3 linked regions of the Blastochloris viridis genome follow. The protein of the gene in region 3 interacts with the protein of the main gene of each other region in a pairwise test. Links are inferred from orthologs where the notes say so. Each region holds a gene or a part of one and is shown on either strand. Other genes may lie near its edges.

What was found.
Region 1: the proteins of BVIR_RS00555 (region 3) and BVIR_RS13740 interact in binary tests that used the Escherichia coli proteins (3 or more experiments, as listed by UniProt). The link is inferred for Blastochloris viridis from one-to-one orthologs.
Region 2: the proteins of BVIR_RS00555 (region 3) and BVIR_RS09315 interact in binary tests that used the Escherichia coli proteins (3 or more experiments, as listed by UniProt). The link is inferred for Blastochloris viridis from one-to-one orthologs.

The regions. Positions count from the first base shown.
Region 1 is NZ_CP012946.1:3,153,747-3,158,092, reverse strand. The notes cover bases 700-4,089. They hold BVIR_RS13740 ([protein-PII] uridylyltransferase), read right to left. Parts: upstream 3,732-4,089; coding sequence 900-3,731; downstream 700-899. Other genes in these bases: BVIR_RS13735 (hypothetical protein), read left to right, coding at 4,006-4,089. Outside these bases: BVIR_RS17425 (hypothetical protein), read left to right, coding at 105-485; more of BVIR_RS13735, read left to right, coding at 4,090-4,346.
Region 2 is NZ_CP012946.1:2,109,377-2,113,331, reverse strand. The notes cover bases 225-3,223. They hold BVIR_RS09315 (two-component system sensor histidine kinase NtrB), read left to right. Parts: upstream 225-1,155; coding sequence 1,156-2,292; downstream 2,293-3,223. Other genes in these bases: ntrC (nitrogen regulation protein NR(I)), read left to right, coding at 2,303-3,223; dusB (tRNA dihydrouridine synthase DusB), read left to right, coding at 225-1,159. Outside these bases: more of dusB, read left to right, coding at 122-224; more of ntrC, read left to right, coding at 3,224-3,745; BVIR_RS09305 (class I SAM-dependent methyltransferase), read left to right, coding at 3,950-3,955.
Region 3 is NZ_CP012946.1:122,590-126,277, reverse strand. The notes cover bases 761-3,492. They hold BVIR_RS00555 (P-II family nitrogen regulator), read right to left. Parts: upstream 2,430-3,492; coding sequence 2,091-2,429; downstream 761-2,090. Other genes in these bases: tesB (acyl-CoA thioesterase II), read right to left, coding at 2,838-3,492; BVIR_RS00560 (ammonium transporter), read right to left, coding at 761-2,062. Outside these bases: BVIR_RS00565 (FtsK/SpoIIIE family DNA translocase), read right to left, coding at 1-376; more of BVIR_RS00560, read right to left, coding at 599-760; more of tesB, read right to left, coding at 3,493-3,688. UniProt on the Escherichia coli protein: Involved in the regulation of nitrogen metabolism. Regulates the activity of its targets by protein-protein interaction in response to the nitrogen status of the cell.

The sequences.
Region 1 (4,346 bases), 3.0 Mb from region 3 along the record:
ACTCGGCCACCTCTCCGTCGGGCCCAGCCATCAAGGCGCGTGCACTCTATTTCAAGAGAGGCGCAGGATTTGCCTGCGCTGGCCGCCTTAAACTGCCTTGCCCGTTGCGCGCACTGGGTCAGCTCCGACGGTCCTTCAGGACCGCCGCGCCTGCCCGTCCGTGCGGACTGCGGCGCTGCTTATGGCCGCCCCGCGGCAGGTTTGCAAGAGAACGGTCACATTTTCTTGTCAGTCACCCGCGCTCGGATGCGGCAAGGAAGACCGAGATCGCCCGCGAGGCGAAAACCCGCCGCGCCGCCGAATATCGCAGCGGTGAAGGCGGCCGCTACGACCAGCGCTCCAGCGCCGAGCGCGTCAACGTCAACCTGAAGGACAACCACGGCGGCTCGACGGTCCGGGTGAGCGGAGCCGCCAAGGTGATGTGCCACCTGATGTTCGGCATCCTGGTCGTCGCCGCCCTCCAGACCGTCCGTCGCCTCGTCTGAAGCCGGGGGTGCTGCCGTCGCGTCCCCGCTGCCAGACGCGCCGGAAGCCGGGCGATCGACCCGCCGTGTGCCCGCACAGCCCGAAACGCGCCGACCAGGCAAGATTTCGTGTGCCACCGCCACAAATCCGCCAATCCGGCCACGCCAGGCCAACCGAAAAACCCCGGACGTGCCCGAGTTCTGCAAGAGACTCATCGGAAAGGGATTTTCCGGTATCCGCCGAAAAAACGCCGGCCTGATCGGCCGGATTTGATATCACCCGAACCTGCCTCAGCCTGCCGCCGGACCTCGACCCGCCGAAGATGAAATCTTCGCGTCGCCGGGAGCGGGACGGCGGCTTTGCCCGGACACACCTGCCTAAAGGCCTCAGGAAATCGCCGGCCGGAGCCGACGGCAGGCTCCCACTGCCGGCTCTCAGCCGGCCTCGGTTCGCGCTCGGCGCGCCCGTTCCTCGGCCGGGGGCGCCAGCACCGACACCAGCGCGCGCTTGATCGCGGCCTGGCGCTGGGCGCTGGTGATCAGCGCGCCGGTGAGGTCGGTGACATAGAACACGTCCACCACCTTCTCGCCGAAGGTGGCGATGTGGGCGGAGGCGATGTTGAGGTTGAGTCGCGACAGCGTGGCGGTGAGGTCGTGCAAGAGGCCCGGCCGGTCGAGCCCGGTCACCTCGATCACGGTGAAGCGGTTGGACCAGGCGTTGTTGAGCGTCACCTCGGGCGGCACGTCGAACGCGCGCTGGCGGGTCTTGGGCGCGCCGCGCTGCACCATCGCCTCCGACACCGGCACGTCGCCCGACAGCGCCTTCTCGATGGCATCGCACACCCGGCCAATGCGGCGCGTCTCGTCGGCATCGTCCGGGAACTCGCGGGAGATGGCGATGGTATCGAGCGCGAGGCCGTCGGTGGTGGTGTAGATCTGGGCGTCGACGATGTTGGCGCCACCGGCGGCGCAGGCGCCGGCGATCACCGACAACAGCCGCGGGTGGTCGACCGCCAGCACCGTCACCTCGGTGACCCCGGCGCGGCCGGCGAGGTCGAACCGGGTTGCCGGCAGCCGGCTCGCCGCCTCCGAGGCGTGCACGAAGCGGGCGTGGGCGAGCTTGTGCGGAAGGTCGACCTTGAGCCAGTAGGGTGGGTAGTGGCGGGCGAGATAGGCGTCGATATCGGCGGCCGACCACTCCGCCATGGCGTTGCGGAACTGGCGCTGGGCGGCGGCGACGCGCTCGGAGCGGTTGACCTCGGAGAAGCCGCCGGTCAGCACCGGCTCGGTCTCGTAATAGAGCGTGCGCAAGAGCTGCGCCTTCCAGCTGTTCCACACGCCGGGACCCACCGCGCGAATGTCGGCGGTGGTGAGCACGGTGAGCATCTTCAGCCGCTCCAGGCTCTGCACCACGCCCGCAAAGGTCTCGATGGTCTTGCGGTCGGACAGGTCGCGCGATTGGGCGATGGTCGACATCGTCAGATGATGCTCGACCAGCCAGGCCACGGTGTCGGTCTCGGCCGGGGTCAGGCCGAGGCGCGGACAGAAGCGCCGGGCGACGCGGGCGCCGAGGATGGAATGATCGTCCGGCCGGCCCTTGGCGATGTCGTGCAGGAACAGCGCGATATAGAGCAGGTCGCGGTTCTGGATGCCCGCCATCAGCTCGTTGGCGAGGCCGAGCGAGGGGTCGGTGCCGCGCTCGATGGTCGACAACACGCCGATGCAGCGGATCAGATGCTCGTCCACCGTGTAGTGGTGGTACATCGAAAATTGCATCAGCGCGACGATGCGGCCGAATTCCGGCACGAAGCGTCCGAGCAGCCCGACCTCGTCCATGCGGCGCAGCACGGTCTCCGGGTCGTTCTTCGACACCAGAATGTCGCGGAACAGCCGGTTGGCTTCGTCGTTCGAGCGCAGTTCGTCGTTCACCAGCTTGAGCTGGCGGGTGATCAGCCGCATCGGGTCGGGATGGAAGGCGAGATCCTGGTGATCGGCCAGCCAGAACAGACGAATCAGATTGACCGGGTCGCGCTCGAACACCTCGTCGTCGGTGATGGTGATGCGGCCGTGGTCGACGATGAAGTCGCCGGCATCGCCCAGGCTCTTGCGACGCCTGGGGATCAGCCGCTGGACAAAGCGGTTGAGCACCGGCAGCGACTTGGCCTCGTTCTCCTCCAACTGGGAGCAGACGATACGGGTGAGGTCGCCGACGTCCTTGGCGGTCAGGAAGTAGTGCTTCATGAACCGCTCGACGTCGCGCTGGCCGGGGTGCTCGGTGTAGCCGAGCCGCTGCGCCATCTCGCGCTGGACGTCGAACGACAACCGCTCCTCGGCGCGGCCGGTGAGGAAATGCAGGTGGCAGCGCACCGACCACAGGAAGTCCTCGGCCCGGCGGAACGTGCTGTATTCGGCCTTGGAGAACACGCCCTGCTGCAGCAGGCCGGCCGGCTCGCGCACGCGGTAGACGTACTTGGCGATCCAGAACAGGGTGTGGAGGTCGCGCAGCCCGCCCTTGCCGTCCTTGACGTTGGGCTCGACCAGATAGCGCGAGGCGCCGACCCGGCGGTGGCGTTCGTCGCGTTCGGCAAGCTTGGCGGTGACGTATTCGGAGGCGGTGCCGGACACCACCTCGCGGTCGAACCTGGCGATCAGATCGTCAAAGAGCGTGCGGTCGCCGCACACGAACCGCGCCTCCAGCACCGCGGTGCGGATGGTGATGTCGGCCTTGGCCTGGCGGATGCACTCGTCGATCGAGCGGGTGGCGTGGCCGACCTTCTGGCCGATGTCCCACAGGGTGTAGAGGATCGATTCGGCGATGCTCTCGCCCCAGGCGGTCTGCTTGTAGGGCAACAGGAACAGCAGATCGATGTCCGAGCCCGGCGCGAGCAGGCCGCGGCCATAGCCGCCGGTGGCGACCACCGCCATGTGCTCGGAGGTGGAATGGTGGTCCGAGCCGTAGATGGCGGCGCCGACCCGCTCGTAGAGCATGCGGATCAGGGCGTCTTCCATATCGCACAGCCGGGCGGCGCAGGCGCGGCCCTGGCCGTCCTCGCGCAGCCACGCCTCGGTCTGGCGGCGGCCGTCGGCCAGCGCCTGCTTGGCGCGATGCACCACCGCCATGCGGAGCGCGGAGGGATCGCCGCGGTGCGTCTGGGCGATGGCGTCGAGATCGGCTCCGAACGCAGCTTCGTCGAACACCGCCTCGAACGGGCGGGGAGCACGACTGCGGAGGGGACTGCGTGGCTGGGCGCACGAGGTTCGCGGCATGGCGGCTTGGGATAGCTGACCGGCGCGGCGCTGTCATCCCAGGATGGGTCAGGCCGGCATCATAGGTGTTTGTGCGGGACAGGATGTCTCCGGGCAACCTTGATAATTGCCGCACCACCTGCGCGAAGCCATGACCTGGTTGCCGCGGGCGCGCGGATCGGGAATTCTCCGGCGCGGCGCCGACCCCCGGCACAGGAGTCGTCGACGGCGTTGGCTTCAACAAAAACGTTCCGATATGGCTTTTGATCCGTTTTGGTTTCCGCTCGCGGTCAAGATGGCGGCCACCGCCGCGGTGGTGGTCGCCGCCTCGCGGCTTGCCGAGCGCGCCGGGCCGCTGATCGGCGGCATGATCGCGACGCTGCCGATCTCGGCCGGCCCGGCCTACATCTTCCTCGCCCTTGGCCACGACGATGCCTTCCTCAAGGGCAGCGCCGTCGCCAGCGTTGCCACCAACGATGCCACCGCCCTCCTGGTGCTGACCTACGCCGCGCTGGCGCCGCGGGCGCCGCTGGCGGTGGCGCTGGGCGCGGCGTTCGTGGTGTGGTTCGCCGGGGCGTGGCTGGTGACGGTCTGGCACCCCAGCTTTGCCGAAGCGGTGGCACTATCGTGCGTGGT
Region 2 (3,955 bases), 2.0 Mb from region 3 along the record:
TGTAGCTCATTTTGACGGTGACGTCAGCGCCGATGAAATGGGCGGCGAACGGACTTGATTGCCGGGCCGTTCTGACTAAACTCTGGGCACAGGCAACATCAGCCTAGTTCATAGGCAATTTATGGTCGCAGTGGCCTCATCATCAAGCACCCCGACGTTACGTATCGGCGGGCTCGCTTTGCCAAGCAATGTGCTGCTGGCGCCGATGGCCGGCATCACCGATGCGCCGGTGCGGCGGATTGCGCTCGCCTATGGCGCCGGGCTGGTGGTGTCGGAAATGATCGCCTCCGGCTGGCTGATGCGCGGCGAGGTCGAGGCGATGCTGCGCACCGAGCGGGTTGAGGGCGGGTTCCATGCCGTGCAGCTAACCGGCTGCGACCCGGCACAGCTTGCCGCAGCGGCAGAAGTCGTCGCGGGGGCCGGCGCCGATCTGATTGATCTCAACATGGGGTGCCCGGCTCGAAAGGTAACCGGCGGCGAGGCCGGTGCGGCGCTGATGCGCAATCTCGACCATGCCGAGCGATTGATCGTGGCGGTGGTCGAGCGGGTGAAGGTGCCGGTCACCGTGAAGATGCGGCTGGGCTGGGACGAGACCTGCATCAACGCGCCAGAACTGGCGCGTCGGGCCGAGGCCGCGGGCGTTGCCGCCGTCACCGTTCATGGCCGCACCCGCCGCCAGTTCTATTCCGGCCGTGCAGATTGGGCAGCCATCGGCCGGGTGAAGCAGGACGTGTCGATCCCGGTGATCGCCAATGGTGACGTCGCCACGGCACAGGACGCCGCCGCCGTGCTCGCGGTGTCCGGCGCCGACGGCGTGATGATCGGGCGTGCCGCTCAGGGCCGGCCGTGGCTGCCGGGGCGGATCGCCCGGCAACTCGCCACCGGTATCCCGGCGGATGATCCCTCGCTCACCGATCAGCTCGAGGTGCTGCGCGGCCTCTATCAGGCGCTGCTTGCCCATCACGGCCGCGCGGTCGGGGTGCGGGTGGCGCGCAAGCATCTCGGCTGGGGACTCGCGGTAGCGGCGGCCACCGCGGATGCGCCGACCGACGTGGTGGCGGCGTGGCGCCAGCGTCTTCTCACCACCGATGATCCCGACCACGTTCACGCAGGACTGGGCGACGCTTTTGCGGCGTTCGCCTGGAAGGAGGCCGCATGAGCGCCGCCGAAAACCGCAAACCGGTCGAACGGGCCGGCCCGACCAACGGCCCCGATGTCGTGCTCAACGCGCTCCCCCACGCCGTGCTGACGGTGGGGCGCGAGGGCTGCATTCTCGACGCCAATGTCGCGGCCGAAGCGTTCTTCCACGTTTCCAAGCCGATGCTGCGCCGCCATCGCCTGAGCGAGCTGGTGCCGTTCGGCAGTCCGCTGTTGTCGCTGGTCGAGGACGTGCGATCGCGCCGCTCGCCGGTTGCGGAGTATCGCGTCGACCTCGGCAGCCCGCGCACCGGCGAGCGCGTGGTCGACATCTATGTGTCGCCGATGCCGGAAGACCCGGGCTGTGTGGTGGTGATGCTGCAGGAACGTACGATTGCCGACAAAATGGACCGCCAGCTTACCCACCGCGGCGCGGCGCGGTCGGTGACCGCGCTGGCTGCGATGCTCGCCCACGAGATCAAGAACCCATTGTCCGGCATCCGCGGCGCCGCGCAGTTGCTGGAGCAGTCGGTCGAGGACCAGGACCGCGCGTTGACCCGGCTGATCTGCGACGAGGCCGACCGCATCGTGAAGCTGGTCGACCGCATGGAGGTGTTCGCCGACGAGCGCCCGGTCGAGCGCGAGCCGTTGAATATCCACGTTATTCTCGAGCACGTGAAGCGGCTGGCGGTGTCGGGCTTCGCCCGCAGCATCCGCTTCGTCGAGGACTACGATCCCTCGCTGCCGCCGGTGTTCGGCAACCGCGATCAACTGGTCCAGGTGTTTCTCAACCTGGTCAAGAACGCGGCGGAGGCGATCGGCCCCGACACCGGCGACGGCGAGATCGCGCTCACCACCGCGTTCCGGCCCGGCGTGAGGCTCACCATCCCCGGCACCAAGACCCGGATCGGGCTGCCGCTCGAATTCTGCGTCCGCGACAACGGTCCCGGCGTGCCGGAAGACCTGCTGCCGCACATGTTCGATCCGTTTGTCACCACCAAGCCGACCGGAACCGGCCTGGGTCTTGCATTGGTGGCGAAGATCGTCGGCGACCATGGGGGGATCATCGAATGCGACTCCCAGCCGCGCCGCACCGTGTTTCGCGTCCTGATGCCGATCTACACTGGGGGCCGTTCCGCCCCGGCACGCCGCTAAGGAGTTTTCGATGCCCGCCGGCAGCATTCTCGTCGCCGACGACGACGCCGCGATCCGCACCGTGCTGAACCAGGCGCTGTCGCGCGCCGGCTACGAAGTCCGCTCCTGCGGCAACGCGGCGACGCTGTGGCGATGGGTCGCCCAGGGCGAAGGCGACCTCGTCATCACCGACGTGGTGATGCCGGACGAAAATGCCTTCGACCTTCTGCCGCGCATCAAGAAGGTCCGCCCCGATCTGCCGGTGGTGGTGATGAGCGCGCAGAACACCTTTCTCACCGCCATCCGCGCCTCCGAGCGCGGCGCCTATGAATATCTTCCCAAGCCCTTCGACTTGAAGGAGCTGATTGCCATCGTCGGCCGCGCGCTGGCCGAGCCCAAGCGTGGACGCCACGTCGAGGAGACTGGCGAGCCGACTGACAATATTCCGCTGGTTGGTCGCTCGGCGGCGATGCAGGACATCTACCGCGTGCTGGCGCGGCTGATGCAGACCGATCTGACGGTGATGATCACCGGCGAATCGGGCACCGGAAAGGAATTGGTGGCGCGGGCGCTGCACGACTATGGCAAGCGCTCGTCCGGACCGTTCGTCGCCATCAACATGGCGGCGATTCCGCGCGACCTGATCGAGTCCGAGCTGTTCGGCCACGAAAAGGGGGCGTTTACAGGCGCCAATGCCCGCTCCTCCGGCCGCTTCGAGCAGGCCGAGGGCGGCACCCTGTTCCTCGACGAGATCGGCGACATGCCGATGGAGGCTCAGACGCGACTTTTGCGCGTGCTGCAGCAGGGCGAATACACCACGGTCGGCGGCCGCACGCCGATCAAGGCCGACGTGCGCATCATCGCTGCCACCAACAAGGACCTGCGCCTCCTGATCCAGCAGGGGCTGTTTCGCGAGGATTTGTTCTTCCGCCTCAACGTTGTGCCGCTGCGGCTGCCGCCATTGCGCGAGCGGGCCGAGGACATTCCAGACCTGGTGCGCCACTTCTTCATGCGGATCGAGCGCGAAGGTTTGCCGGCAAAGCAGCTCGATGCCGGCGCGGTCGACCGGCTGAAGCGCTACCGTTGGCCGGGCAACGTCCGCGAGTTGGAGAACCTGATTCGCCGCCTCGCTGCGCTCTATCCCCAGGACACCATCACCGCCAACCTGATCGACGCCGAGCTATCGCAGCCGGAAAGCGAGCCGGGCGTCGACCAGCCCAAGGCCGACGACACCCTGTCGGGCTCGGTCGAGCGGCATCTGGCGGCCTATTTCGCCGGGTTCGGCGACCGCCTGCCACCGCCCGGTCTCTACCACCGCATCCTGCGCGAGGTGGAGTATCCGCTGCTGTCGGTGGCGCTGGCGGCGACCCGCGGCAACCAGATCAAGGCAGCTGAGCTACTCGGGGTCAATCGCAACACTTTGCGCAAGAAGATCCGCGATCTCGACGTCCAGGTCGTCCGTACCAGCCGGTAGCGGTGCGGCGAGGGCAGGCGGAATCGTGAACAGCCCGCGTGATTCCGTACCCGGAATCACCGAAGATCAAATCATCGAAAATCGTTGTGCGAAAACGGGATTTTCGACGGCTGGATCGCTGGGGCGCCGGCCGAAGTGGTCGGCTGCTGCCCGAAGCGGTCCGGCAGGCTTTGATGCTGGGTCGGGACCGGCAGGTGAGGGCGGATGACG
Region 3 (3,688 bases):
CGGCGGCGGCGGCGAGCACGATGCCGCCCAGCCACAGCAGCAGCCGCAGCCGCTCGCGGCCGACCCGGCGGCTGGCGGCCAGCCGCCAGCCCAGCACCGCGATCGGAATCAGCAGCGCCAGCGCGCCGATTCCCACGAACTGCATGACGAGATCGGCAGCGATGGCGCCGGGCGTGCCGAGCAGGTTGCGGGCCGGCAGGCTGGTGGCGTGGTTGAACGAGGGGTCCTTGACCGACCATGTCGCCAAGGCGAGCGCCATCGCCAGCACCAAAGCCAGGATCGACAGCCCCACCAGCTGCGAGGCGAATCGGCGCAGCGCCGGGATCAGCTCCTCGGTCAGGAGATCCGCCAGCCATCGGCGCCGGATCAGCTGCATGCCCGCCTCCGCAACACTGCCGGCGGCGCGCACAGCGCCGCCAATGCTAAGGCAGTCTAGCCGGGTGCGGTAAAGACTCGCTTAACCATCGGCGGCCGTTGCGTCCGGAACCGCCACCACACACTAAAACGGCCCCGGCTCAGAGCCGGGGCCGCTTCACGTTGGCGCGGGCTGCGCCGCGCCGAGGTCATACGGGCTGCGGCCGACTGGCCAAAGACCGTATCAGAGGTTGTAGGCGCGCTCGCCGTGATCGACGAGGTCGAGGCCCTCGCGCTCCTTGTCGACGGAGACGCGCAGACCGACGGTCCAGTCGATCAGCTTGAGCAGGATCAGCGAGCCGATGCCGGACCAGCCGAGCGACACCAGCACCGCCTTGGTCTGGGCCCAGACCTGGGTGGCCATGTCGTACGCCCCGACCTGACAGACCCCCGCGGTATCGCAGGTGGTGTAGTCGACGATGCCGGCGCCGCCGAGGTCCGGAGAGACCAGGACGCCGGTGAGGATGGCACCGATGATGCCGCCGATGCAGTGCACGCCGAACACGTCGAGGGCGTCGTCGTAGCCGAGCGCGTTCTTCACCGCCGAGCAGAAGATGAAGCAGACCACGCCGGCGATGACGCCGAGCGCGATCGAGCCCATCGGACCGGCAAAGCCGGCCGCCGGGGTGACGGCAACGAGGCCGGCCACCGCGCCGGTGACGATGCCGAGCAGCGAAGCCTTACCCTTCACCGCCCATTCGACGAACATCCAGGCCAGCGCCGCCGCCGCGGTGGCGACGAAGGTGTTGACCAGAGCCAGCCCGGCATAGCCGTTCGACTCCAGGTTCGAGCCGGCGTTGAAGCCGAACCAGCCGACCCACAGCAGCGCGCCGCCGATCATGGTCATGGCCAGCGAGTTCGGGGACATCAGCTCACGGCCGTAGCCGATGCGGCGGCCGATCACGAGGCAGGACACGAAACCGGCGATGCCGGCATTGATGTGCACCACGGTGCCGCCGGCGAAGTCGATGGCGCCGTAGCTCCAGATCAGGCCAGCGTCGGCCAGAACCTCGTCAAGCTTGGCCTGGGCGACCGCCTTGGCCGCCTCGTCGGGCGCACCGCTCACCGCCAGCGCGGCCGCGGAGATCGCGTCTGGGCCGGCCCAGTACCAAACCATGTGGGCGATCGGGAAGTAGATGAAGATCAGCCACAGCGGCACGAACAGCGCGACCGCGGCGAACTTCATGCGCTCGGCGAACGCGCCGACGATCAGCGCCACGGTGATGGCGGCGAACGTCATCTGGAAGGCGACGTAGACCAGCTCCGGAATGGCGACGCCGACCGAGAAGGTCGCGGCCAGCGACTCCGTGGTTACTCCCGACAGGAACACCTTGGAGAACCCGCCGAAGAACGGATTGTCGCCGGTGAAGGTCATCGAGTAGCCGAACAGCGCCCACAGCACGCAGGCGACGCAGACGCAGTAGAACACCTGCATCAGCACGGAGAGCATGTTCTTGGTGCGGACCAGGCCGCCATAGAACAACGCGAGGCCCGGGATCGTCATCAACAGGACGAGCACGGTCGAGATCAGCATCCAGGCGGTGTCGCCCTTATCGACCTTCGGCCCGTCCTGGGCGAGCGCCGGACCGGCGGTCAGGAGCACGACGGCAAGTGCCGGCAGCGCCCGACGCAGGGTGGAAAGCGTCATTTCAGTCAACTCCTTGCGGGACGGAAGATCACAGAGCGTCGGTGTCGGTTTCGCCGGTGCGGATGCGGACGGCGTGCTCGATCGAGTAGACGAAGATCTTGCCGTCGCCGATCTGGCCGGTCTTGGCGGCGGTGGTGATGGCGTCGATCACCTTGTCGACCTGGCTGGTGGGAACGGCCACCTCGATCTTGAGCTTGGGCAGGAAGCTGACGGCGTATTCGGCGCCGCGGTAGATTTCCGTGTGGCCCTTCTGGCGACCGTACCCCTTCACTTCGGTGACGGTCAGGCCATGCACGCCGATGCCGGTGAGGGCGTCGCGCACCTCGTCCAGCTTGAACGGCTTGATGATCGCCGTGACGATTTTCATAGGTTGCTGTTTCCCGCTGTTGCCCGCCGCCCCGAAGACGCGGCCAGGTGTCTATCGTGTCGGGTGATTCCGCACGAAGGCACGTGCCCCCCGTGGCAAACCCGCCGCTATGGGAATCAAACGCCGTGCCAAGCGAACTGCGCAGCACAAGGCGCTGACATTCAAGGGGAAAGCGATTCAGCCGCGGGCGGCCGCCGCCGCAGAAATGGGTAAATGCCCAGAATTTGTTCAGGAGCCCGCCGGCACCCCTGCCCAGCAACCGCTCGCGCGCCTAAATTGTGTGCAGCGTCGGCGGCGACCCAGCCGCAGGCACGCCTGCCGGCCGGGCTTTCTTAAAAAATGGCAAACAAACGTGGTTAACGAATCGTTGCCGCGGACACGCGGGCACCGATCGCGGTTGATCCAGGCTCAGCCGTACGGCTGGCGCTGCCGGATCAGCCCCTCCTGGGCCACCGAGGCGACCAGCCGGCCGTCGCGGGTGAACAGCGAGCCGCGGGCGAAGCCGCGCCCGCCGGAGGCGTTCGGGCTGTCATGGGCATAAAGCAGCCAGTCGTCGACCCGGAACGGCCGGTGGAACCACAGCGCATGGTCGAGCGAGGCCGGCAGGATGTCGGGCTCGAACACGGTGCGGCCGTGCGGGATCAGCGCGGCATCGAGCAAGGTGAGGTCGGACAGGTAGGCCAGCACGCAGCGGTGCAGCACCGGGTCGTCCGGCAGCGCGTCGGCGATGCGGGCCCAGATGTGAAAGCGGCCCTCGGTCTGGCGCTGGCCGAGATAGCGGCCGAACTCGACCGGCCTCAGCTCGATCGGCCGCTCGCGCTCGTAATAGGCCCGCACCGGATCGGGCATCAGCGGCAGCACGCGCCGCTCGATCTCGGCCTCGCCCGGCAGTTCATCCGGCCCCGGCACCACCGGCATCGCCATCTGGTGGACGAAGCCGTCCTCGTCGCCGTGGAACGACACCATGGTGGCGAAGATGGTCTTGCCGTGCTGGATGGCGCTGACCTGGCGGGTGGTGAAGCTCTTGCCGTCGCGGATGCGGCCGACCCGGTAGATGATCGGCACCGCCGGATCGCCCGGCAGCAGGAAATAGGCGTGCAGCGAATGCGGCAGGCGGTCCTCGACGGTGCGGCAGGCGGCGACCAGCGCCTGGCCGATCACCTGGCCGCCGAACACCCGCTGCCAGCCGACCTGCGGGCTCGAGCCGCGGAACAGGTTCACCTCAAGCCGTTCGAGATCGAGAATGTCGAGCAGTTCCT